2 regions of the Actinoplanes subglobosus genome follow, and region 1 is predicted to be linked to the other one. Evidence: riboswitches for the same ligand, from Rfam matches in the RefSeq annotation. Region 1 holds a riboswitch; the other holds the start of a gene.

Region 1 (11,998 bases):
GTTCGTCGGTCCGTTGGTTTCTTTCGATCCTGGCTTCGATCCGCCGGCGTCGATCGTCCCGCGCCGATGGCACGTCTCGGGCGAGTCTGGTCCAGCCTTGCCAGCCGTGAAGCGCACCGCCGCAGCCGGAGCAGACGCAGCCGGGATTCTGGGCGTTGGCGCAATTGTCCCTGTGTGTGTTTCGTGCCATTCGGCACCACCATCCCACCAAGCATAGCTTTCGGTGAATGTATGGCTACTCTAAGTGATGTCGGGGGTGCATCGTAGACACACCTGCCGTGGCTGATCACAAAACTTCCGTCATTCCGGTCGTCGAACGGAGAGGTTGGCTGCTCGTGGCCTTTGCCGATACACGCCTCACGTGACTTTGTCGGATTGCCGATAGGCTGGCGGAGCGAAATCGACTTCGTCATCAGATTCCTCCGTGGATACTCCGGCCTTCAGGCCGGAGAGGAAACGGACCCCTGCGGAGCAGGTCAGGGATAGCCGATTCGCAGTCAAGGCGAACTCGGCGTCTGCCCGCAGACCGGCCGCAAGATCGGTCACAAACAAGTGTTCTAACATGTGAGGCATGTCCAAGCGCCTCGTGAAGCGGGCTTTCAAGTTCCGCTTCCACCCGACTCCGGAGCAGGCCGACCTGCTGAACCGGACGTTCGGGTGCGTGCGCAAGGTCTACAACCTGGCGTTGCAGGCCCGGATCGAGGGCTGGTATCAGCGGCAGGAGCGGGTCAACTACAACGCCACGTCGGCGCTGTTGACCGCGTGGAAGAAGTCCGAGGAGCTGGCCTTCCTGAACGAGGTCTCCTCGGTCCCGCTCCAGCAGTGCCTGCGACACCTCCAGAGCGCGTTCACCGCGTTCTGGGAGAAGCGGGCCAGGTACCCGCGTTTCAAGTCCAAGCGCAAGTCCCGGGCGTCGGCCGAGTTCACCCCGTCCGCCTTCCGGTGGAAGAACGGCGAGCTGACCCTGGCGAAGATGACCAGCCCGCTGGACATCGTCTGGTCCCGGTCGCTGCCCGAGGGGCAGTCGCCGTCCACCGTGTCGGTGTCCCGGGACTCGGCGGACCGTTGGTTCGTGTCCCTGCTCTGCGAGGACACGATCGAGACGGCCCCGGCGACCACGGCGGCGGTCGGAATCGACGCCGGGCTCGACCACCTGGTGACGCTGTCGACCGGGGAGAAGATCGCCAACCCCCGCCACGAACGCGCCGACCGCGTTCGGCTGGCCCGCGCGCAGCGCGAGTTGGCCCGCAAGGACAAGGGCTCCAAGAACCGGGCGAAGGCCCGGTTGAAGGTGGCCCGGGTCCACGCCCGCATCACCGACCGTCGCCGTGACACCCTGCACAAACTGACCACTCGGCTCGTGCGTGAGAACCAAACGCTCGTGATCGAGGACCTGGCCGTGCGCAACATGGTCAAGAACCACACGCTGGCCCGCGCCATCAGCGACGCGGCCTGGCACGACTTCCGCTCCATGCTGACCTACAAGGCCGACTGGTACGGCCGGGACCTGGTCGTGATCGACCGCTGGTACCCGTCGTCCAAGGTCTGCTCGGCGTGTGGGGCCATCGCTGACAAGATGCCGCTGAACGTACGCAAGTGGACCTGTCCCTGTGGGGCCGTCCACGACCGTGACGTCAATGCGGCGCGCAACATTCTGGCCGCCGGGCTGGCGGTGTCTGCCTGTGGAGCTGGCGTAAGACCTCAACGGGGGAATCTCCGTTCGGGGCGGCGGGCTGTGAAGCAGGAAACCCGGCGGGCGACCGCCGGAATCCCCGTCCTTTAGGGCGGGGAGAGGTCAAGGGCCAGTCAGCGGCAGGCAGGGGCGGCACGGAGCGCCGTCCCGGACAGCAGCGGCAGCTGTCGAGCACCCGACTCCGCGGGCAGAAGACGGGTACATCGGCCGCCGTCAGCTACTCCTCGGCGGTGACGTCCTGCCCGGTCCGGGTGTCGGCCAGGTAGACCTGCTCGCCCGCTCGTGGGTCGCGGGCGTGCAGGGTATGGAACACCGGTGAGAACGGGCCGCCCAGCTCGACGACCGTCGCCCCCGCGCCGAGGACCCCACGGACCAGGTGCGGCGGGGCTGTCAGATCGATCCGGGTCACCACGCCCGGGGTAACCCACACCGGGATCCCGCCCAGGAACCCCGACAACTGCGCGTGGTAGTGACCGCACAGCACCGCCCGGACGTCACTTCCGGCCAGCACCTCGGCCAGCCGCTCCCCATTGCGGAGGTTGACCTGCTCCATCGACGGCGACGCGGCGGTCACGATCGGCGGATGGTGCAGGGCCACGACCGAACCCGCGGGCGCCGGCCGTGACAGCATGTCACCGAGCCAGGCCAGTTGCTCCTCACCGACGACCCCGTGCGTCGAACCGGGTACCAGACTGTCCAACGTGATGATCCGCAGGCCGGACACCTCACTGACCGCCGCCCGATCCGGGCCGGACGTGCCGAGATCCGCACCGTCCGGCCCGAGGTGGGCACTGCCGAACACCTTGGCGAACGGCTCCCGGGCATCATGGTTGCCGGTCGTGTAGATGTGCGGGATCCCGCGTTCCCGGGCGAACCCGCCGACCCGCCGCAACACGGCGGCACACCCGTCGGCCGAGCCGTCGTCGGCGATGTCCCCGGTGACCAGGACGACGTCGATGTCGGGGACGAACCGCGCGTCGTGCAGGATCCGGTCCAGCGAGGCGGCCGCGTCGACGCCGTCCTCGTCGAGGCCGGACCCGGTCAGATGCGGATCGGACAGATGCAGAATGCGATGCTCGGACACGGGCAGCTCCTCATCCGGTGAAGGATGAGCACCCAGGCGGTCGATGCCCCCGACGTCACTCCCCGGTGGTGATCCACCCGCGCCAGTCGTGTCCGGCCACGCTATGACGGCGGACGGCACCGGTGCAACGGATTACCCCAGCCGGTCGAGCGCGACCCGGACGCGGGCCCGCACCGCGCGATCCGGATCGTCGGCGAGAGCTTCCACCAACGGCCGGGCCCCGGGGTGTCCGCTGACGCCCAGCGCGGTCACCAGGTCGGCCCGGACCAGGGGAGACTCATCGGCCGCCAGGACAGCCAGCTCCGGCCCGCCGTGACGCGCGAGTCCGGCGGCGACCGCGGCACGAACCCGCGGATCAGGATCGCCGAGATGGGCACGCAACACCTCGAGCCGCTGAACCCCACGAGCGGCGGCGGCCCGCACCGACGGCTCCGGGTCACCGAGCAGTACCGCGAGCGTGTCCTCGATTCCGAAAGAGGCACCGGGGGCGCCGGAGAGGAGACCGAGGGCGCCGGGGGCGGGATCGAGGTCCCCGGCGATGCCGGGGGAGATGAGTAGGGCGCCGAGCGCGTCGCCGAGCACCGACCGCACCGCCGGCGACGGGTCATGGGCCAGCCGGGCGAGATGCGGCACCGCATCCTCGGAGCCGAACCACCGCAACCCGGTGACCGCGGCGAGCCGGACCGGATCGTCCGGATCGGCCAGCGCCGCCACCACCAGCTCGAAAGCCCGCCGATCATCCTTGAGCTCGGCCAGCGAACCGACCGCCGCCTGCCGGACCGCACGGTCCGGATCGGCTGCCGCTGCCCGCAGCAGATCCAGGTCGGCGGGTTCGAGGACATACCCGAGCGCCCACACCGCCGCACTCCGCAGACCCGGATGCGCCGAACCCGCGAACGCGACGATCACCGGCCGGCACGCACCCGGATCCTTCCGCATCAGCTCGACGACCAGCTCGCCGATGAGACGGCGATGGTCACCGCCCTCCAGCGGCCTGGCGAACGCCCGCAGGACCAGCGGAAACGCGGCGACACCGCGCAGACCCACGAGGAGGTACGCCATCAGATCGCGCCCGTACCAGTCGTGGTCGTCCAGGCAGCGCTCCAGGGCGGCCTGCACCGGCGGCACGAGCGACAGGTCCCCGGATCCGGCCAGCTCCCGAACCAGCGGCCACGGGTCGTCGTCGGCGGCCAGCCGGAACACGTGGTCGAGGCGCCCGGTCACGTCCCGAGACGGTACAGGGTGAGCGCGGCCAGCGATGGGGCGTCGACGATCTGCCCCGTCCGGATCATGCTGGTGATCTCCTCGTCGGTGACCGCCCGGTGGATCATGTCCATCTCGGTCGCCTCCCGGTCGGGCTCACCCTCGGCCAGCCCCGACGCGAGATACACGTCGAAGCCCTGCGTGCAGTACCCGTAAGCCTCGTAGAGATGTCCGAGATGGATCATCTCCTCGGCGCGTAGCCCGGTCTCCTCGGCGAGCTCCTGCCGGGCCAGCGCGGCCGGATCGCCTTCGGCGCCGGCACCCCAGCTGCCCTGCGGGAACTCCCACGCCCGCCGCCCGACCGGGTACCGGAACTGCTCCACCATCCAGAACCCGTCCCGCCAGCGGGGCAGCACCAGCGCGAAGTCCGGTTTCTCGACCACCCCGTAGATGCCGGACGTGCCGTCGAGGCGGCGGATCTCGTCCTCCCGTACCGTCATCCATGGATTTCGATAGACGACGCGGCTGCTGATCTGCTCCATGGAAGGCCTCCGATGCTGTTGACGATCTCGGGTTCGAGTTGTTCCGGAAAGACGACCACGGTCCGCGCCTGCGGACCCATCGAGGGCCTGGTGTGCCACGACTTCGACGAGATCGGCGTGCCGCCCGGCGCTGATCTCGTCTGGCGGCAGCGCAGCCTGGAGGTCTGGCTCCAGCGGGCCCTGCGCTATCAGTCCGACGGCCTGGACATGCTGCTCACCGGCCAGTCGCCGCTCGGCGAGGTGCTCGCCTGCCCGTCGGCGGCCGCCCTCGACGGCATCGCGGCGTGCCTGCTCGACGTCGACGACGACGTGCGCCGCCGGCGACTCACCGAGCGTGACCCGGGCCGGTGGGACGCCCGGCAGACCGACGCGTTCATCAATTGGGCACGCTGGCAGCGGGCGCACGCCGCCGACCCCGGCCACCGGCCGGAAGTGATCACCGCCGGTGGCTGGGACGGAATGCGCTGGGATCGGTGGGACGAGCACCCCCGATGGGCGGTAACGGTCATCGACACGACCGGCCGCACCATCGGGGAGTCCGCCGCCGACCTGCGCCGGTGGATCGACGAGAGTCAGTCCGCGAACCAGGACATCGCCTGACCGTGGCCGCGCGCCCACGCCAGCGGCACACCGTCGAGCGCGACCACGTTGTGCAGCGTGTCGTCGGGTGCCGGCGGCAAGCCGTCGAACGGGACCACTCCGGGCGCCTCGACCGAGATCCGGTGCCCGGGCAGCGTCCGGACCAGTGCCTCGAACGCCTGCCGCCGCGGCTCCGGCACCTGGTACAGCACGGACGTGTGGAAGATGACGAGCGTCGCCCCGGCCGGCGCCTGCGCCGCGAGAGCCGGCAGGTCCTCGACGAGATCACCGCGGATCAGCGTCGGTGGATCAGCGGCGGCGATCGCGGCCGCGGCCCTCAATCGCTCGCGACGATGCTCGTGTTCCGGCCAGATCAGCGCGTCCAGCCAGCCGACATCGTCGGGATCGGTCACGCGCAGCGGGTTCAGGTCGAGACCGGCCCGCCACACCACCTCCGGCAGCCGGGCCGGCGGTTCGGTGCCGGTGAGCTCGCACTCCAGGACCGGACCTGCGGTCCCGAGCAGCCGGTCACCGTAGCGGTAGGAGTACCGGTCGGGATAGAGCCCGAGCCCGGCCGACGCGCCGACCTCCAGCAGGGCGAGGGGTTGCGGCAACTTCGCGAGTACGGGCAGCAGCACCGCACATCGTCCGGGCTCGTTCGTCTGTGTCGCCCGGACCCGGAGGTTCGCCGCGATCTCGTTCCAGTGGGCGACCGTGAAGTCGTGGAACCCGGCCGGGTCGTCGACCGGGCCGCCGAGCAGCCGAACCACCCCGAAGAGCAGGTTCGGCTGCCGTTTCGCCTCCGGAACCGTCTCCAGTAACTCGTGGATCGCCGGGTTCGCGGCCACCGCACGGGACAGCCGCTCGTAGGTGGGGGAGACGCCGTAGGCTTCCCGGGTGGCGAACTCGGTGTAGGTCGCTGCGGTACTCATTTCAGCGATCTTGGCACAGCCGTCGCGGAGGGGACGCCCCGTGGGAATGGAACTGATCGGCCGTCGTCTCTCCGACGCCGAACTGAAATCGGTCCACGACGACCCGGACACCGTCGAGGCGCTGCTCTTCGGCGATCTCAACGACTACGACGCCGAGATGCCCGAGCCCGAGCTGAATCTGGACAAGTTCTGGCACGGCGTGCACTACCTGCTGGCCGGTTCGGCATGGGACCTCGGCGATGGTGTCGCCGGCGCGGCGGTCCTGGGCGGCGAGGACATCGGCGAGGACGGCGGCTACGGCCCGGCCCGCCTGGTCACCGCCGACCGGGTCCGCGTGGTGGCCGACGCCCTCGACGCCCTGGACGACGACACGTTGCGCGCCCGCTTCGACCGCCGCGCGATGAAGGCCGCCGAGATCTACCCCGACATCTGGCACGAGGACGTCCCTGCCGACAGATTCCTGGGGCACGTCGCCGACCTGCGGCGTTTCTACCGCTCCGCCGCCGACAACGACCAGGCACTGCTCCTGATGATCACCTAGATGACCGGCTCCCGCCGTCCATATCGCTGACCGATTGATCGCGCGGCGCGATGACTCGCAGGCCAGCGTTCAAAGGCGGGCATACTTCGGGCGAATAGTACCAATTCGTCGGCAAGGAGTTTGTGATGAACGCAGTAGTGGCGGTGGCCCTCGGATCGGTCCTCGCCGTGGCGCCCGCGACGGCCGTCCAGGCCGGGCCCGGATTCATCGACATCACGGTCGAGGTGCAGACCGGCGTTGCCGACGACGAAGGCAACGCGGACTGTCAGGAGTCGAACGTCGTGACCCAGACCGCCCCCACCGGCTACTACATCGACGAGGACTCCATCGAGATCGAGATGCTCGTCGAGCAGGGCACCGGCAACTCCGTCGACTACGACTTCACCGACTACGACGCCCTCGGCCGGCCCGTGGAGATCATCGTGTCGGCTCGCGCATGCAGTGAGGACGCGGCCTGGGCGGGCATCGGGCATACGGAGGGGCGGGTGACTGGGGCGTTCAAAGCCGCTTCCTGGTGACCGGTCACGGGACGGCCTGTTCGCTCGACGCTTCTTCCCGCGCGGTCAGCGGGCCGTTCAGGACGTGGACGACGACGGTCGCCACCGTGGTGAGGGCGGCCAGGGTCAGCCACGGCACGGCCGGGCCGCGGGTGTAAAGCGCGGTGAAGAACACCGGCGCGAGGACGCTCGCGAAGGCGAAACAGTACTGGTAGACCGCGAGATAACGGTCCCGCTGCGCGGGTGGCGCGGCCGCCGCGGACAGGGCGTTCGACAGCGGCGCGTGGATCAGGTCGGCGGCGGCGAAGAGGATCAGACCCACCAGGAGGTACGGGATGAGCACCGTTCCCGGAACCTGGACCGCCGCCGCGTACACCAGCGCCCACACCACCCACAGCACCCCGGCCAGCGCCAGCCCCCGCGGCCGGGACAGCGGCCGGACCAGCCGGACGGCCAGCGCCTGTCCCGACGCGAGCAGGACCGTGTTCGCCGCCAGCAGCGGCCCGACCAGCCAGTCCGGGGCGGGCAGCGCCTCGACCAGATAGACCGGCAACGCCACCCCGATGAACACGCTGCACAGTGCGAACACCGTGTTGACCGCGATCAGCAGCAGGTAGGGCCGGTCGCGCATCATCGCCCGGTAGCCACCCGCCACCGATTCGGCGGTGACCGGCGCGTCCCGTGGCGCGAACAGCAGCAGCACCCCCGACACCAGGAACGTCACCGCGTTGAACCAGACCACCGGCTGATACCAGCCGTACGCCACGACCAGCCCGCCGAGCAGCGTCCCGGCGCCCATCGACGCCATCTGGATCATGCCGGTGACCGCGTACCGCCGGTCGGTGTGCCCCCGTTGCTCGCCGGGCTCGCCGAGGCCGGCGACGACCGGGAAGAACGACGACCAGAACAGCCGCTGACCGATCGAGGCGAGCATGGCCACGGCCAGCACCCCGGCGGCACTGTGCGCCCACCCGTACGCCCCGAACGCCGCCGCTTGCAGGACCTGCGCGAGGATCACCCGGTCGACCGCCCGGAACCGGTGCGCCACGTGCCCCACCAGCAGCGGAACCGGCAGTGACGCCACAGCGGCGGCGCTCAGCAGCACCCCGACGGTGCCCAGCGACAGCCCGGCGACCTCGGTGAAGTACAGCAGCGACACCGGCAGGAACAGGCCGCTGCCGAACATGTCGACGGCAAGGGCCAGAGCGAGCGGAACGAGGCGTCGGCGTCCGGGCATCCGAGTTGTCTAACAGAACCGCACCCATCGATGCCGCCGAATTATTCGTCTGGCCGCCGGGTGTCCGAGCGATAGCCGACATCATTCTCCCGGCCGTCTGGCAAGATCGCGGGATGACTTCATCGCCGGGCTGGCTCAGCCGTTATCAGCGGGGGCAACGGCAGCGGGTGTGGCTGGAGCTGCGCCAGGTCGGCAGCACTCTCCGCGGGACCGGACTCGGCGAGGAGGCGCAGCTGGTCTGCGACGAGATGGCGCGCCGGGCCCGGCAGAACATCGAGGTCCTTGTCGAACGGCTGACGGAGGACGGCTACCGATTCCACTCCAACGACGACGGTCAGGTGCCGATGCTGCCGCATGCCCCTCCGACGGCGGGCGCTGCGGAGTACGTACAACGGCTGGAGGACCGGTTCGGTGCCGTACCCATGACGTTGTCGGCGTGGGCGCGCATCGTCGGGGACGTCTGGTTCGTGGGCACCCACCCGTCGATGCCGGGCCTGGCGGGCGCCGACCCGCTCGTGATCGAGCTGGAGGGCAGCCTGCACGAGGTGCCGCGGTGGTTCGTCGACGTCGTCGACGAGGAGTGGGACGACTGGCAGGAGAGGCAGGCGGAGGACCCCGACGACGAACCGTTCGTGCTCCCGGTCGCGCCCGATCACTATCACAAGAACAACACCAGCGGCGGCGGGGCGTACGGCTTCATCCTTCCCGACGGGTGCGTCGACGGGGTCTTCAGCTGGGAGACCGACCTGCCGTTCGTCTCCTACCTGAACTGGGTTTTCAGCGACGGCGGTTTCCCTCGGCCGCCCGGTGACAAGGACTGGTGGCAGCTGCGGCGCCGTCTCACCAAGGACCTGCTGCCGCTGTAGGAGGGACCGCCGGTCACGCGGCAGCAGGTGGGCGGGCCGTCGATCGGCCGTCGGTGCCTCCGGACCAGCGTCCGGCCGATCAGCGCGGCCCGGGCTTCACCGCTGGTGGGCCTTGGCCGGGAGCGGGCGGACGGCGGTGGCGATGAGGGCGGCCAGACCGAGCAGGGCGGCCACCGTGATCAGGGCGCGGAGCACGGTGATCCGGTCGCCGAGGAAGCCGATCACCGGTGGGCCGGCCAGGAACGCGCAGTAGCCGATGGAGGCGATCACGCTGACGCGGGCGGCCGCGCGGGACGGGTCGTCGCCGCCGGCGCTCATGCCGACCGGGAAGCCGAGTGACGCGCCGAGGCCCCAGAGCAGGGCGCCGGCGTAGGCGAGAACCGGGTGGGGGGCGAAGACGAACAGGGCGACACCGGCGGTGCCGATCAGGGCGAGGATGCGTACGACAACCGTGCGCCCGTGCCGGTCCAGGATGGCCGGACCGTACCAGCGGCCGATGGTCATCGCGACGAGGAAGCCGGCGAACGCGAGCGTGCCCAGCGCCGGTGACACGTGGTGGCCGTCGATGGCGGCGATGCTGATCCAGTCGTTGCCGACGCCTTCGGTGAAGGCGAAGCACAGCACGAACACGCCGATGAGCAGGGTGCGCGGCTCCTTCCACGCGGCGAGCGCGCTGAACCGCGGTGCCCTGTCGGCGGTGCCGGGATCGGGCTCGTCCTGGTCGGCGACGAAGTGGCGGGCCTGCCACACCACGGCGGCCACGACCACGGCGGCGACTCCGGTCAGGTGGGCGGCGACCGGCACGTGCAGGGCGACCATGCCGGTGCCGAGCAGTGCGCCGGCGACGGTGCCGAGGCTGAAACCGGCGTGGAAGCGGGACATGATCGAGCTGCCGAGGTGCCGTTCGACGACGGTGCCCTGCACGTTCATGCCGACGTCCCAGGCGCCGTTGGCGAAGCCGAGCAGGAACAGTCCGATCACGACGGGTACGACGCCGGCGAGCGAGCCGATGGCGGCGACGGTCAGGCCGACGCCGAGCAGGACGGCCATCGCCATGACGGTGCGTGACGACCCGATCCTGGTGACGACCGGCCCGGAGAGGGGGAGCGCGAGCAGGGAGCCGGCGGCGATGGCGAGCAGGACCAGGCCGAGGCCCGCCGGGTCGAGTCCGAGCTGGTCGCGGACCTGCGGGATGCGGGACGCCCAGCTGGCGAACGCGAAGCCGGAGCCGATGAAGGCGACGTAGGTGGCCGTGGTGGCCGCCCGGACCGTTTCCGGCCTTACAGTTGTGAACATGTTTTCGAACATAACAAACAGCGATGATGTTCGGAAAGTTGTATCGGGGCCAACTTTGCTGTTCAATGACGGGCATGACGATCAGTGACCGGCATCGGCGGATCCTCGACGCGGTGCAGCAGGCCGGCCAGGTCGGCGTCACCCGGCTCGCCGAGCTGACCGGCACCTCCGAGATGACCGTCCGCCGGGATCTGGAGCATCTCGCCGACCAGGGCGTCATCGAGCGTTACCGGGGCGGCGCGCGCAGCCTGACGCTGCGCGGAGAAGAGCCTCCCTTCACGGTACGCGCGCACGACGGCCACGAGGCGAAACGCCGGATCGCCGCGGCCGTGGCCGACATGATCGCCGACGGTGAGGCCGTCGTCCTGGACAGCGGCACCACCTGTGTCGAGGTGGCCCGCCTGCTGACCGCCCGCCGGCTCACCGTCATGCCGATGTCCCTGCACGCCGTCGACGTGCTGGTCGGCGCGCCCGGGTTGCGGCTGCTGCTGCCCGGCGGCGAGCCGCGGGCCGGCGAGCTGGCGCTGACCGGCCCGCTGGCCCTGGCATCGCTGGCCGCGCTGCGTTTCGACACCGCGATCCTCGGCTGCTGCGGCCTGACCGCCGACGGGATGACCGCCTACGACCTGGAGGACGCCGCGGTCAAACGCGCGATGATCGCCTCCGCCCACCGGGTGATCGCGGTGGCCGACCCGGCTAAGTTCACCCGCACGGCCCTGGCTCACGTGGCGCCGGTGTCCGCCTTCGACGTCGTCGTCACGACCGACGACGCCCTTGAGGAACACACCGGTGCCCTCGGCTCGGCGGGGACGATCGTCCGGCGGGTGTGAGCCGGCTGCTCAGAGGGAGGCCTTGCGGACCCCGGGGAGCTCACCGCGTAGCGCCATCTCGCGGAACCGGACGCGGGACAGCCCGAAACGGCTGAACACGCCGCGTGGCCGGCCGTCGATCATGTCGCGGCTGCGGCGCCGGGACGGGCTGGCGTCGCGGGGCAGCCGGGCCAGTCCGCGTAGTGCCTCGGCGCGGGTGTCCGGGTCGAGGACCTGCCGTTTCAGCTCGGTGCGGCGGTCGCAGTGGCGTGCGGACAGTTCGGTCCGGCGCTTCTCGCGCTCGGTGAGGCTGCGGCGGGCCATCAGAGCCGCACCCTCTCGTGGTTCCCGTGGTGGTTCGACATGCCGACACTTTACAATGAAAATCATTTCCAACAAGATGGGGTGGTGAACGTCCAACTGACCACCACCGCCGTCACCGTGCTGTCCGGCTTCGTCCCCAGCGCGGTGCAGGCCACCGCACAGGCCCTCCTCATCGCCGACGACCGGCTCGTCGCGGTGAGCCACGACATCACCGGCATCCGCGACGGCATCGTGCTGCGGACCGTCCGTACCGCGACCGGCATCCTCGAACACGAGACCGTCCGGATCGAACACGGCTGCGTCGCCTGCACCCTGCGCGAGGACGTCGTACCCACCCTGGCCCGCCTCGCCGCCGAACAACCCGGACGTGACCTGCTGCTGGTCCTGCCGCACAC
Region 2 (11,998 bases), on a different contig from region 1:
TCGGCGCGTGGCTCGCGTGGCGTACCGGGGATGCGAAGAATTTCTATCTGCCGGGCATTCTGCTCACCTTCGGCCAGGCCGCGGTGCTGCTGATCTCGGTCGCCTTCCGCAAGCCCCTGATCGGCTACGCGTGGGGCATCATGGCCAACCGGGGCAAGCAGGACTGGTTCGGCAATGCCCGGTTGTTCCGCACCTTCCAGTGGCTGACCGTGCTCTGGGCCGTCTCGCTGAGCGTGCGCGCCGGCATCCAGGGGGTCCTCTATCTGATGGGCGAGGCGAACGCGATCGGCATCGTCCGGATCCTGGTCAGCTGGCCGATCTACGCCGCCACCTTCGCCTTCACCATCTGGGCCATCCACCGGGTGACGTCAGCCCAGCGGCGGGAGACCCCGGTCGCCTAGCACCACGGCACGGACCTGGTCCTCGACGTCGCTGGTGCACACGAAGATCAGCTCGTCGCCGGACTCCAGCGGGTCGTCCGGCGTCGGCACCAGCACCCGCTTGCCGCGCAGGATGGCGACCAGAGCGGCGTCACGTGGCATCGGCACCGAGCGCACCGGCTTGCCCTCGTAGGGCGCGTCCTTGGGCAGGGTGATCTCCACCAGGTTGGCCTCGCCCTGCCGGAAGGTCATCAGCCGGACCAGGTCGCCGACCGTCACCGCCTCCTCGACCAGGGCGGCCATCAGACGGGGCTTGCTCACCGCGACGTCGACACCCCACTGCTCGGTGAAGAGCCACTCGTTCTCCGCCCGGTTCACCCGGGACACCACCCGCGGCACCGCGAACTCGGTCTTGGCCAGCAGCGACACCACCAGGTTGGCCTTGTCGTCGCCGGTCGCCGCGACCACCACGTCACAGCCGGCCAGGTCCGCCTCCTCCAGGCTGCTCAGCTCGCAGGCGTCGGCGAGCACCCAGCGGGCCTCGGGCACCCGCTCCGGGCAGAGCTGCCGGGGGTGCCGCTCGATCAGCATCACCTCGTGCCCGTTGCCGATGAGCTCCTGGGCGATCGACCGGCCCACGTTGCCGGCTCCCGCGATGGCGATGCGCACGGTCAGTTCCCTTCCTTGTCGGCGCCCTGGGCGATGTCCAGCACCTGGTCCACGGTCTCGTCGGTGACCAGCATGTAGACCTGGTCGCCGTCCTGCAGGACGGCCGACGGCTGGGCCAGGGTGCCCATGCCGAACCGGGCCAGGTAGGCGACCCGCGCGCCGGTCCGGTCCTCCAGTGACTTGACCGTGCGGCCGATCCAGTCGCGGTGCAGCGGGGTCTCGACGATGCTGACCACGCTCGTCGGGTCGCGGAACACCTCGACCCGCTGATCCGGCACGAGGAACCGGTACATCCGGTCGGCGGCCCAGCGGATCGTGGCGATGGTCGGGATGCCCAGGCGCTCGTAGACCTGCGCGCGCCGGGAGTCGTAGATCCGGGCCACCACCCGGGAGACACCGAACGTCTCACGGGCCAGCCGGGCCGAGATGATGTTGGAGTTGTCGCCGCTGGAGACGGCCGCGAACGCGTCGGCCCGCTCGATGCCGGCGGCGCGGAGCACGTCACGGTCGAAGCCGATGCCGTTCACCGTGACGCCGCCGAAACCGTCGCCGAGGCGGCGGAAAGCGTCCGCGTCGCGGTCGATCACGGCCACCTGATGGCCCTGGGCGTCGAGCTTCTGGGCCAGCGTCGAACCGAGCCGGCCGCACCCCATGATGACCACGTGCACGGTTCGTGCCCTCCCGAATCTGTACGGACCAGTGTGAGCCTGCCATGCCCTGCGTGTGGACGCTGTCCGGGGCGGGCCACACGCCGAAAGGTGCGCCCGTACGCTTGGCACTCGTGGCAAGTACCACCTCTCTAGCCAAACGGCTGCTGCTCGGCCGGCCGTTCCGCTCGGACAAGCTGCAGCACACGCTGCTGCCCAAGCGGATCGCGCTCCCGGTCTTCGCGAGCGACGCGCTCTCCAGCGTGGCGTACGCGCCCGACGAGATCCTCCTGACCCTCTCGATCGCCGGCGCGGCCGCCTACCTCTACTCGCCCTGGGTGACGCTCGCGGTCGCGGTGGTCATGGTGACGGTGGTCGCCAGCTATCGGCAGAACGTGCACGCCTATCCCTCCGGCGGCGGCGACTACGAGGTGGCGACGGTCAACCTCGGATCCAAGGCCGGGCTCGGAGTCGCCAGCGCGCTGCTGGTCGACTACATCCTCACGGTCGCGGTGTCGATCTCGTCCGGGGTGAGCAACCTCGGCTCGGTCGTCCCCTGGGTGGCCACCCACAAGGTCGTCATCGCCATCATCGCGATCCTGGTGCTGAGTGCGCTCAACCTGCGCGGCCTGCGGGAGTCCGGGGTCGCCTTCGCCGTACCCACCTATCTCTTCATCATCGTCATCGTCGGCATGATCCTCACCGGCCTGGTCCGGGTCTTCGTGCTCGGCGACGACCTGCGGGCGCCCAGCGCCGACCTGACGATCGTCGCCGAGGACGACTTCACCCAGGCCGGTTTCGCCTTCCTGCTGTTACGGACGTTCTCGTCCGGCTGCGCGGCGCTCACCGGTGTGGAGGCGATCTCCAACGGCGTGCCCGCATTCAAGAAGCCGAAGAGCCGGAACGCGGCGATCACGCTGATGCTGCTGGGCAGCCTGTCGATCGTGATGCTCTACGGCATCATCCTGCTGGCCCAGGCGACCCACCTGAAGTTCGTCGAGAACCCGACGCTGCAGATCATCCCGAACGCGGCCTCCGAGGGCTACGTCCAGAAGACGGTCACCACCCAGCTCGCCGAGACCGTCTTCGGCAGCGGGTCGATCCTGCTCTACCTGGTCGGCGCGGTCACCGCCCTGATCCTCTTCCTGGCCGCGAACACCGCGTTCAACGGCTTCCCGGTACTCGGCTCGATCCTCGCCCAGGACCGGTACCTTCCCCGCCAGCTGCACACCCGAGGCGACCGGCTGGCGTTCAGCAACGGCATCCTCTTCCTCGCGGTCGCCGCCATGGTGCTGATCGTGGCCTTCGAGGCCGAGGTGACCCGGCTGATCCAGCTCTACATCGTGGGCGTGTTCGTGTCGTTCACGCTGTCCCAGCTCGGCATGATCATCCACTGGAACCGGCTGCTGAAGACACAGCGCGACCCGCAACGGCGGCGCCGGATGATCCGCTCCCGGGCGATCAACACGTTCGGCATGGTCCTCACCGGCGCGGTCCTGATCGTCGTCCTGATCACCAAGTTCCTGCTCGGAGCGTGGATCGCGATCGCCGCGATGATCGTGATCTACGCGCTGATGGTGGCCATCCACCGGCACTACACGCGGGTCGCCGAAGAACTCAAACCGACCGACGAGCGGCCCGTCCTGCCGTCCCGCAACCACGCCATCGTCCTCGTCAGCAAAGTGCACCAGCCGACCCTGCGGGCGATCGCCTACGCGCAGGCCACCCGGCCGGACACGCTCACCGCGGTCACCGTGAACGTCGACGACAACGACACCCGGGGCATCCAGGCCGAATGGGAGCGACGGCAGCTGCCGGTGCCGCTCACGGTGGTCGACTCGCCGTACCGGGAGATCACCCGCCCGATCCTCGACTTCGTGAAGAACACGCGCCGCGCCTCACCACGCGACGTGGTCACCGTGTTCGTCCCCGAGTACGTGGTCGGCCGCTGGTGGGAGAACCTGCTGCACAACCAGAGCGCACTGCGGATCAAGGGCCGGCTGCTCTTCGAACCGGGTGTGATGGTGGTCAGCGTGCCGTGGCAGCTGCGCTCCAGCCAGGACCGCGACCTCGACCGGCTGGACCGGGTGCTGAGCCGGGCGCCCGCCCGCGGCCCCCGCGTCCAGCCCGGTCTCGAACCCGAGGACGGTGACCAGCCATGACCATCGCCGACGACCGGCAGTCGGCCGAGGACCTGATCGAGGGCGACCGCGTCGAGGTCGTCGTCGGCGCGCCCGCGCACGGCGGCCACTGCGTCGCCCGGATCGGCGGCCCGCACGGACGGGTCGTCTTCGTCCGGCACGCGCTGCCCGGCGAACGCGTCACCGCCGAGATCACCGAACTCCACCGCGGCTACCTCCGGGCCGACGCCGTGGAGATCCACGAGGCCTCCCCGGACCGGGTCACCCCACCCTGCCCGTACGCCCGGCCCGGCGGCTGCGGCGGCTGCGACCTCCAGCACGCCTCCGGCGAGGCACAGCTGCGGTGGAAGACCGAGGTGGTCCGGGAACAGCTGACCCGTCTGGCCGGTCTCGACCCCGACGAGCATGCGGTACGGGTGGAAGCGCTGCCGCCACCGCTGGACCGTCCCGGTGACGATCCGGGGCAACTGCTCGGATGGCGCAGCCGGATCCGGTACGCGATCGACGCCGCCGGCCGCCCCGGCCTGCTCCAGCACCGCTCGCACCAGGTCGTACCGATCGACCGCTGCCGGATCGCCCACCCCGCCATCCAGGACCTCGACGTGCTCGCCAACGACTGGCCCAACGTCGACGCCCTGCAGGCGGTCGCGTCCACCGGCGGCGACGTCGCGGTCCTCGGCCGCCCGTCCGGATCAGCCGGCCCGGCCGCCGGCGACGACCTCTCCGAAGCGCAGGAGGGCGGCGCGCTGTTCCGGCTCTCCGGCCCGCCCGAGGTGATCGAACTCGCCGCCGGCCGCGCCTGGCGGATCCCGCCGCAAGGCTTCTGGCAGGTCCACCCGTCGGCCGCGGACACCCTGGTTAACGCCGTCCTGGAGATGCTGCGCCCAGCCGTCGGCGAAACCTCGTGGGACCTTTACGGGGGTGCCGGGCTGTTCGCCGCCGCCGTCGCCGAACGCACCGGCGCCCGCGTCACCGTCGTCGAGTCGTCCCCGACCGGGGCGGCCTCGGCCCGCGCCAACCTGGCCGGGCTGATCCGTGCGGACGGCCGCCCGCTGGCCGACGTCGTCGAGGCCCGGGTCGACGTGGCGCTCACCCGGCGCCGGGTGACCGGCCCGGTCGACCTGGTCGTGCTCGACCCGCCCCGGGCCGGCGCCGGCGCCAAGGTGGTACGCGCGCTGGCCGCGGCCCGGCCACGGGCGATCGCCTACGTGGCGTGCGACCCGGCGGCCCTGGCCCGCGACCTGAAGACGTTCGTCTCCCTGGGCTGGCGCCTGGAGAGGTTGAGGGCGTTCGACTGCTTCCCGATGACCCAGCACGTGGAGTGCGTGGCCCACCTGCTCCCCGCCTGAACCCAGACCGCCGGCCGTCGCTGACCGGAAGCCGACCCTGACTGTGGACACAGGAAACTGCCCGGCGGACCGGACCCGGGTCGGGGCGGCGATGCTGCGGATGGGTCGTCGGGGAAGGGGGACGTCCCGGCAGCCGCACTCGCCATCGCCGATGGTGGGGCGTCGTGACGTGCCCGGCTGTCCTCGTCACGCCGACCGGCGGCAACCGCGGTTATGACACGGGGGTTCCACGGCCCCGCGTGATCAGCCCCCGGGTGGTGAAGACTCAGAGGCCGGGGCGTGGGTTCAGCGGCGAATCTCGCATCCTGTCTGTTCAGGTCGACTCGTCAAGGATCGCCCCCGTGACGAGGACCGTCTGGAGCACCCAATGCCGGACCGGGTGCGCGGGCGGCCCTTCGGTGGGGCGTCGGGCGGGCCCAATGTCGGACCGGGTGCGCGGGCGGCCCTTCGGTGGGGCGTCGGGCGGGCCCAATGTCGGACCGGGTGCGCGTGCCGTCCTTCGGCAGGGCGTCGGATGTACCCGTCGTCGGGTCTGGGTGCGTTCACCGCCCCCAGGAGGGCGGTGACGGCACCCGTATCCGGCTCTGGGTGCCGACCTGACACTCCTACCGAGAAGTCGTTCGCGCACCAGGCCACCCTCCTCACCCCGACCAGCGACAACCGCGACCGGACCGCAGGTTTCACGCCCCGCGCGATCAACCTCCGGTGGTGAAGACTCAGAGCGCTTTCGGGGGTGGCATTACCGGTGTGGGCGACGGCTGGTGGTGTTGGGACGCGCCAGCCCGGTGGGCGCGCTGGAGGGTTTGAGTGGGCAGCCCCGCCGCGTGGCGCGGGCGGGGCTGCGTGGGATGCGATTGAGGGCTGTCCGCGGCGTACCGAATGGGTCAGGGGTTGGCTCTCTCGGCGGCGGCCACCGCGTTGCGGAAGAGCATCGCGACCGTGGTCGGGCCCACGCCGCCGACGCGGGGGGTGATCGCGCCGGCGACCTCGGCGCAGGACTCCTCGACGTCGGGCAGCAGGCGCCGGCCCTCGTAGCGGACGCCGGCGCCGATCACGACCGAGCCGGGTTTGATGTGCTCGGGCTTGACGATGCCGGGGACACCGACCGCCGCGATCAGGATGTCGGCGCGCTGGGCGTAGCGGGGCCAGTCCTTGACTCCGGTGTGCACGACGGTGACCGCGGCGTTGGCGGTGGGCCGTTTCTGGGCCAGCAGCATGGCCAGCGGACGGCCGAGGGTCGCGCCGCGGCCGAGGATGACCACCTCGCGGCCGGAGACCTCGACGCCGTGGAACGCGAGCAGCGCCTCGATGCCTGCCGGGGTGCAGGGGAGCGGGCCGGGCAGGCCGACGGCGAGACGGCCCATGTTGAGCGGGTGCATGCCGTCGACGTCCTTGTCGGGGTCGAGGGTCTGCAGCGCCGCGTCGTAGTCGAGGTGGGCGGGGATCGGGTACTGGATCAGGACGCCGTGCACGTCCTTGTCGTCGTTGTACCCCGCGATGACCTTGAGCAGGTCGGCCTGGGTGACGTCGCCGCCGAGGTGTTCGTGCGGGGATTCGAAGCCGAGCTCGGCGGCCTGTTTCTGCTTGATCCGGATGTAGCCGGCGGAGGCGTCGTCGTCGCCGACCAGGATGGTGGCGAGACTGGGCCGGACACCGCGGTCCTTCAGCTTGGCGACCCGGGCCTTGACGTCGTCGAGGACCGCCTCGGCAACGGGCGCGCCGGGCAGGAGACGAGCAGTGGACATGTGTGACTCCTCAGCCGGGAGCCCAGGCGGTCGACTCCGCGTGACGAGCTCCCCGATGGTTCGACCATCCCTGTGCCGCCAGTCGCTGCGTGCCTTCCAGGATGCCGGACGGTTCTCCCGGTCGCCCACCCGGGGTGTGGCGGTACGCCGGTCGGGGGAGGTCGCGATTGTGTGGAGGAATGGTGACGGTCCGTTCGCTCAAGTCGCGTCCTCGCCCGGCGCGGATAGACTCCACCCTCATGAGCGACTCCCCCTCGACCCCGGCCGGCCTGCTGACCAGCATCACCAATCCGGGTGATCTGAAGCGACTGACCGCGGAGCAGCTGACCCTGCTCGCGGCGGAGATCCGTGACTTCCTCGTCGCCAAGGTCTCGCGGACCGGCGGCCACCTCGGTCCCAACCTGGGTGTGGTCGAGATGACCCTGGCCATGCACCGGGTCTTCGACTCCCCACGCGACAAGATCCTCTTCGACACCGGCCACCAGTCGTATGTGCACAAGATCGTAACCGGTCGCCAGGACGGTTTCGACCTGCTCCGTCAGCGCGGTGGTCTCACCGGCTACCCGAGCCAGGCGGAGAGCGACCACGACCTGATCGAGAATTCGCACGCCTCCACCGCCCTGTCCTACGCCGACGGTCTGGCCAAGGCGTTCGCGCTGCGCGGTGAGGATCGTCACGTGGTCGCCGTGGTCGGTGACGGCGCGCTGACCGGTGGCATGTGCTGGGAGGCGCTCAACAACATCGCCGCCACGCGCAACCGTCTGGTGATCGTGGTCAACGACAACGGCCGCTCCTACGCGCCGACCATCGGCGGTCTCGCCGACCATCTGTCCACGCTGCGCCTCAACCCGGGCTACGAGAAGGTGCTCGACCTGGTCAAGGACGCGCTGGGCCAGACGCCGGTGGTGGGCAAGCCGGTCTTCGAGGTGCTGCACGCGGTCAAGAAGGGCATCAAGGACGCGGTCAGCCCGCAGCCGATGTTCGAGGACCTGGGCCTGAAATACATCGGCCCGGTCGACGGCCACGACCAGCAGGCCATGGAGTCGGCGCTGCGGCGGGCCAAGGGCTTCAACGCGCCGGTCATCGTGCACGCGGTGACCCGCAAGGGCTACGGCTACCGCCCGGCCGAGCAGGACGAGGCGGACTGCCTGCACGGTCCGGGGGCGTTCGACCCGCAGACCGGGGCGCTGACCGCCAAGCCGTCGCTCAAGTGGACGGCCGTTTTCGCCGAGGAGCTGGTCCGGATCGCCGACGAGCGGCCGGACGTGGTGGGCATCACCGCCGCGATGGCCGAGCCGACCGGGATCGCCGCGCTGGCCAAGAAGTATCCGGAGCGGACGTACGACGTGGGCATCGCCGAGCAGCACGCGGCGACGTCGGCGGCCGGTCTCGCGATGGGTGGCCTGCACCCGGTGGTGGCGGTCTACGCGACCTTCCTGAACCGGGCCTTCGACCAGGTCCTGCTGGACGTGGCGATGCACAACCTGCCGGTGACGTTCGTGCTGGACCGGGCCGGCATCACCGGGCCGGACGGGCCGAGTCACTACGGCATGTGGGACATGAGCGTCTTCGGCGTGGTGCCGGGGCTGCGGATCGCCGCGCCGCGCGACGCCGCGACCCTGCGGGAGGAGCTGCGCGAGGCGGTCGCGGTCGAGGACGGCCCGACGATCGTGCGCTTCCCGACCGGTTCGGTCGCGCCGGACACCCCGGCGATCCGCCGGGTCGGACAGGTCGACGTGCTGCGCGAGGGCGAGCGGCAGGACATTCTGCTGGTCGCGGTGGGTTCCTTCACCGGTCTCGCTCTGGAGGCGGCGGAGCGGATCACCGAGCAGGGGTACGGGGTGACGGTCGTCGACCCGCGCTGGGTCCGTCCCGTGCCGATCGAGCTGACCGGCCTGGCCGCCCAGCACCGGGCCGTCGTGACCCTGGAGGACGGGGTGCGCGCCGGCGGTGTCGGCGACGCGGTGGCGAGCGCGCTGCGGGATGCGGGCGTGTCCACGCCGCTGCGGGACTTCGGTGTGCCGGTGGGCTTCCACCCGCACGGCACCCGTGCCGAGATCCTGGCGTCGCTGGGGCTGACCTCGCAGGACGTGGCCCGTGAGGTGACGGAGTGGGTGTCTCGTCTCGCGGAGCCTGACATCCGCGTCTGAGGCACTGGGCAACTTCGTTACTGAAAAGTTACCGTTAGCGGATGGGTGTCGACGCCGTCCGCGGGCCAGTGGTCATCGACCTCGGCTACGACCGGGGCGAGCCCATGACGTACGGGCAGCCGGGGCGGCGCACACTGCCGTCCTGGCTGGCCCCGGCCGTCGTCGCGGCGCTGGTGCTCTTCGGTCTCACCGCGTCCGGCCCGCCGCCGCCCCCGCTGCTGGCGGCCCTGACCCGGGTCGAGATCGGGTCCGCCGATCCGTACCTGGTGACCGGCACCGGCCAGCTGGTGGTCCAGTCGGCCGGGGTGCTCGCCTCCTACGACCTGGCGACCGGCGCCCGGCAGTGGCGGGTCGACCAGAAGATCCCGGTCTACCGGCTGCGTGCCGGTGACGGCCTGCTGCTGCTGCGGCCGTGGGGCGCCGGGAGCACCGAGCCCGGCACCACGGCGGTCTCGCTGACGACCGGCGACCAGTTGTGGCACAACACCCGCAGCGTGGTCAGTTTCGAGGGCACCGGCCTGGTGTTCTCCGTCGAGGGTGTGCGCAGCCAGTCCTCCGGCACCGGCCGCCGGGTGGAACGGACCGTCGAGGCCCTCGATCCGGCTGCCGGCGCGACCAGCTGGCAGGTCGAGGTCCCGTCGACGGCGGTCCTGCTGGCCGTGCCCGGTCCGCCGGGGGAGACGGCCCGGATGCTGATGGTCCGCGACGACCTGACCGCCCGGCTGTACGACGGGCGCACCGGTGCCCTGCTCGCCGAGCGGAAGGTGCCGGCCGCCAACTACGACCCGGAGAACCCGCTGGTCGTCGGCGGGGCGGTCCTGCTGCGGCACCCGGGGCCGTCCGGGATCGAGGTGTCCGCGTTCGACGCGACGACACTGCGGCCGCTGTGGACCGAACCGGCCGACAGCACCCGTGAGGTCCAGCCGTGCGGCCGGCTCGCCTGCCTGATCGGCCTGGACGGGGTGCGCGCGATCGACCCGGCGACCGGTGACCAGCGCTGGCACCGGCCCGGCTGGCGATCCATCGAGACCATCGGCAAGCGGCTCATCGCCTACGCCGACGGCCCGAATTCACCGACCGCGCTCGTCGATCCGGCGACCGGCCGGGTGCTCGTCGACCTGACCGGCTGGCGGCCGCTCGGTGGCGCCACGGCCGGCGGCGAAGTGCTGGTCATCCGGGATATCGGGGCGGATCCGCGTACCATGGTCGCGGTCGCGGCCCCGCGCCTGTCCCGGCCGCGCGTGCTCGCCGAGTTGCCCGCCGGCACCGGCGAGTGCCAGTCCGCCCCCGAGCGGCTGATCTGCCGGTCGATGTATGGCGAGCTGGTCGTCTGGTCCTACCGGGCCGAGGCGGCGTGATCCTCAGGAAGGTTGTGGCGTGGCGCTGATCGAGCTGGATCTGGACGCCCCGCCCGATCGGCTCACCGGTCGCCGTCATCCGCCCCCGTGGCGGTACCGCCCGCTCGGCGTGGCCCTGGCGGTGGTTATGGTCCTGACCCTGGCCGGCGCGGCACCGCGGGGCGGCACGTTCTGGCGCCCGCTCGGGCTGATCCCGGCCGAGGCGGGCGCCGAGGCCGCCATCCAGATCGCCGGCGGGCGGGTGTTCACGCTCGTCCTGGCCGGGCGGAGCCGCACCCTCACCGCATGGGACCCGCAGCCCTCCCCGCACCGGCTGTGGAGCGCCGAGGTGCCGATCAGCGCCACGTTCGACCCGGCCAACGGCGTCTTCGGCGCGGTCCGGGTACGGCGGATCGGCGACCTGCTGCTGGTCGGCGCGGGTCTGTCCAGCACCGTGCTGGACGCGGACACCGGGGCGATCCGCTGGACCACCGGGAACCGGATCACCCCGGTGCGCGACGGCCTGGCCGTCCTCACCGACCGGATCTTCCGGCCCGGGACGCTCTACGACCAGGAGTCCGGCGACCCGGGGATGCTCTACTTCTCGGCCGACGGGCAGCCGCACGTCGAGCCGCCGGTCCGGACCGAGGTGCGCGGTCTCGACCTGGCCACCGGCACGGTGCTGTGGACGGCCACGCCGGGCGGCTCGGTGACCGCGGAACCGGCCGGCGGCGACGGCCCGGCCGCCGTCCTGATCACCGCCTCCGACCGGCTGAGCCTGGTCGACGGCCGGACCGGTGCGGTGCTGCGCGAGACCGGACTGCCCCAGGAGGCCGGTGCCGGGCCCGGCACCAGCGACGTGGTCGGCGACGTGGCGCTGATCGGCTATCCGGAGGCCGGGCTGCAGGCCGGGTACGACGTACGGACCCTGGACCGGCTCTGGGTCCGTGACCTGCACACCGACGGAGGGCCGGACACCTGCACGGGTCTGCTCTGCGCCGCCGGTGACCGCGAGGTGCAGGTCCTCGACCGGCGGACCGGGCGGGTCGCCTGGTCGGCGCCGTCCGAGGCGGAGCTGGCCGTCCGGGACGGGGCGGTGCTGCTGACCCCCGCCGGGGACGACGGTCCCGGTCTGCTCGTCGACACCACGACCGGGGCGCCCCGGGCCGACCTGACCGGCTGGGACGGCGAGGTCGAGGGTTTCGGGGCGCATGCGCTGCTGCTGTGGCGTGACGAGAAGGGCGGCGGGCGCGCCTTCGGGGCGGTGCTGCCGGGCGCGACCGAGGTCCGCTATCTGGGGGCCGCCGACGGTCTGGATGGGGACTGCGGCGGGGACGATCGATACGTAGTCTGTCGGGATGTCCGGGGACTGCGGGTCTGGGCCTATCGGATCTGATACCGGTACACGTACACATGGGGGCAGTCGTTGCGGGATGCCCTGATCGACCTCGGTGAGATGCCGGCCGGTGAGGCGGAGGCCACGGTGCCACGGCCGCCGTTGCCGTACCGATGGATCCTCGGTCTTCTCACCGCCGTCCTGGTGGTGCTCCTCGGCGGTGGCGGACCGCCGCCGCAACCAC

Evidence for each region. A riboswitch is a leader RNA that binds a small molecule or an ion and turns the genes downstream of it on or off. The one in region 1 is predicted to bind ZMP and ZTP.
Region 2: another riboswitch for ZMP and ZTP. It lies ahead of ACFO0C_RS24305 (bifunctional 5,10-methylenetetrahydrofolate dehydrogenase/5,10-methenyltetrahydrofolate cyclohydrolase); the one in region 1 lies ahead of ACFO0C_RS25460 (metallophosphoesterase family protein).

The regions. Positions count from the first base shown of each region.
Region 1 is NZ_JBHSBL010000019.1:40,589-52,586, forward strand. Features, by position in the region: gene ACFO0C_RS25450 (hypothetical protein) at 1-190, opposite strand, end outside; gene ACFO0C_RS25455 (RNA-guided endonuclease InsQ/TnpB family protein) at 572-1,783, shown strand; gene ACFO0C_RS25460 (metallophosphoesterase family protein) at 1,911-2,777, opposite strand; ZMP/ZTP riboswitch at 2,801-2,877, opposite strand; gene ACFO0C_RS25465 (HEAT repeat domain-containing protein) at 2,910-4,001, opposite strand; gene ACFO0C_RS25470 (NUDIX domain-containing protein) at 3,998-4,522, opposite strand; gene ACFO0C_RS25475 (hypothetical protein) at 4,535-5,122, shown strand; gene ACFO0C_RS25480 (DUF2332 domain-containing protein) at 5,095-6,033, opposite strand; gene ACFO0C_RS25485 (YfbM family protein) at 6,080-6,574, shown strand; gene ACFO0C_RS25490 (hypothetical protein) at 6,700-7,092, shown strand; gene ACFO0C_RS25495 (MFS transporter) at 7,097-8,308, opposite strand; gene ACFO0C_RS25500 (hypothetical protein) at 8,422-9,174, shown strand; gene ACFO0C_RS25505 (MFS transporter) at 9,271-10,470, opposite strand; gene ACFO0C_RS25510 (DeoR/GlpR family DNA-binding transcription regulator) at 10,545-11,300, shown strand; gene rpsN (30S ribosomal protein S14) at 11,310-11,603, opposite strand; gene ACFO0C_RS25520 (CobW family GTP-binding protein) at 11,688-11,998, shown strand, end outside.
Region 2 is NZ_JBHSBL010000018.1:517,954-529,951, forward strand. Features, by position in the region: gene ACFO0C_RS24280 (DUF3159 domain-containing protein) at 1-401, shown strand, start outside; gene ACFO0C_RS24285 (potassium channel family protein) at 369-1,055, opposite strand; gene ACFO0C_RS24290 (potassium channel family protein) at 1,052-1,717, opposite strand; gene ACFO0C_RS24295 (APC family permease) at 1,831-3,858, shown strand; gene ACFO0C_RS24300 (class I SAM-dependent RNA methyltransferase) at 3,855-5,186, shown strand; gene ACFO0C_RS24305 (bifunctional 5,10-methylenetetrahydrofolate dehydrogenase/5,10-methenyltetrahydrofolate cyclohydrolase) at 6,071-6,931, opposite strand; ZMP/ZTP riboswitch at 6,945-7,027, opposite strand; gene dxs (1-deoxy-D-xylulose-5-phosphate synthase) at 7,171-9,081, shown strand; gene ACFO0C_RS24315 (outer membrane protein assembly factor BamB family protein) at 9,123-10,439, shown strand; gene ACFO0C_RS24320 (outer membrane protein assembly factor BamB family protein) at 10,459-11,814, shown strand; gene ACFO0C_RS24325 (outer membrane protein assembly factor BamB family protein) at 11,845-11,998, shown strand, end outside.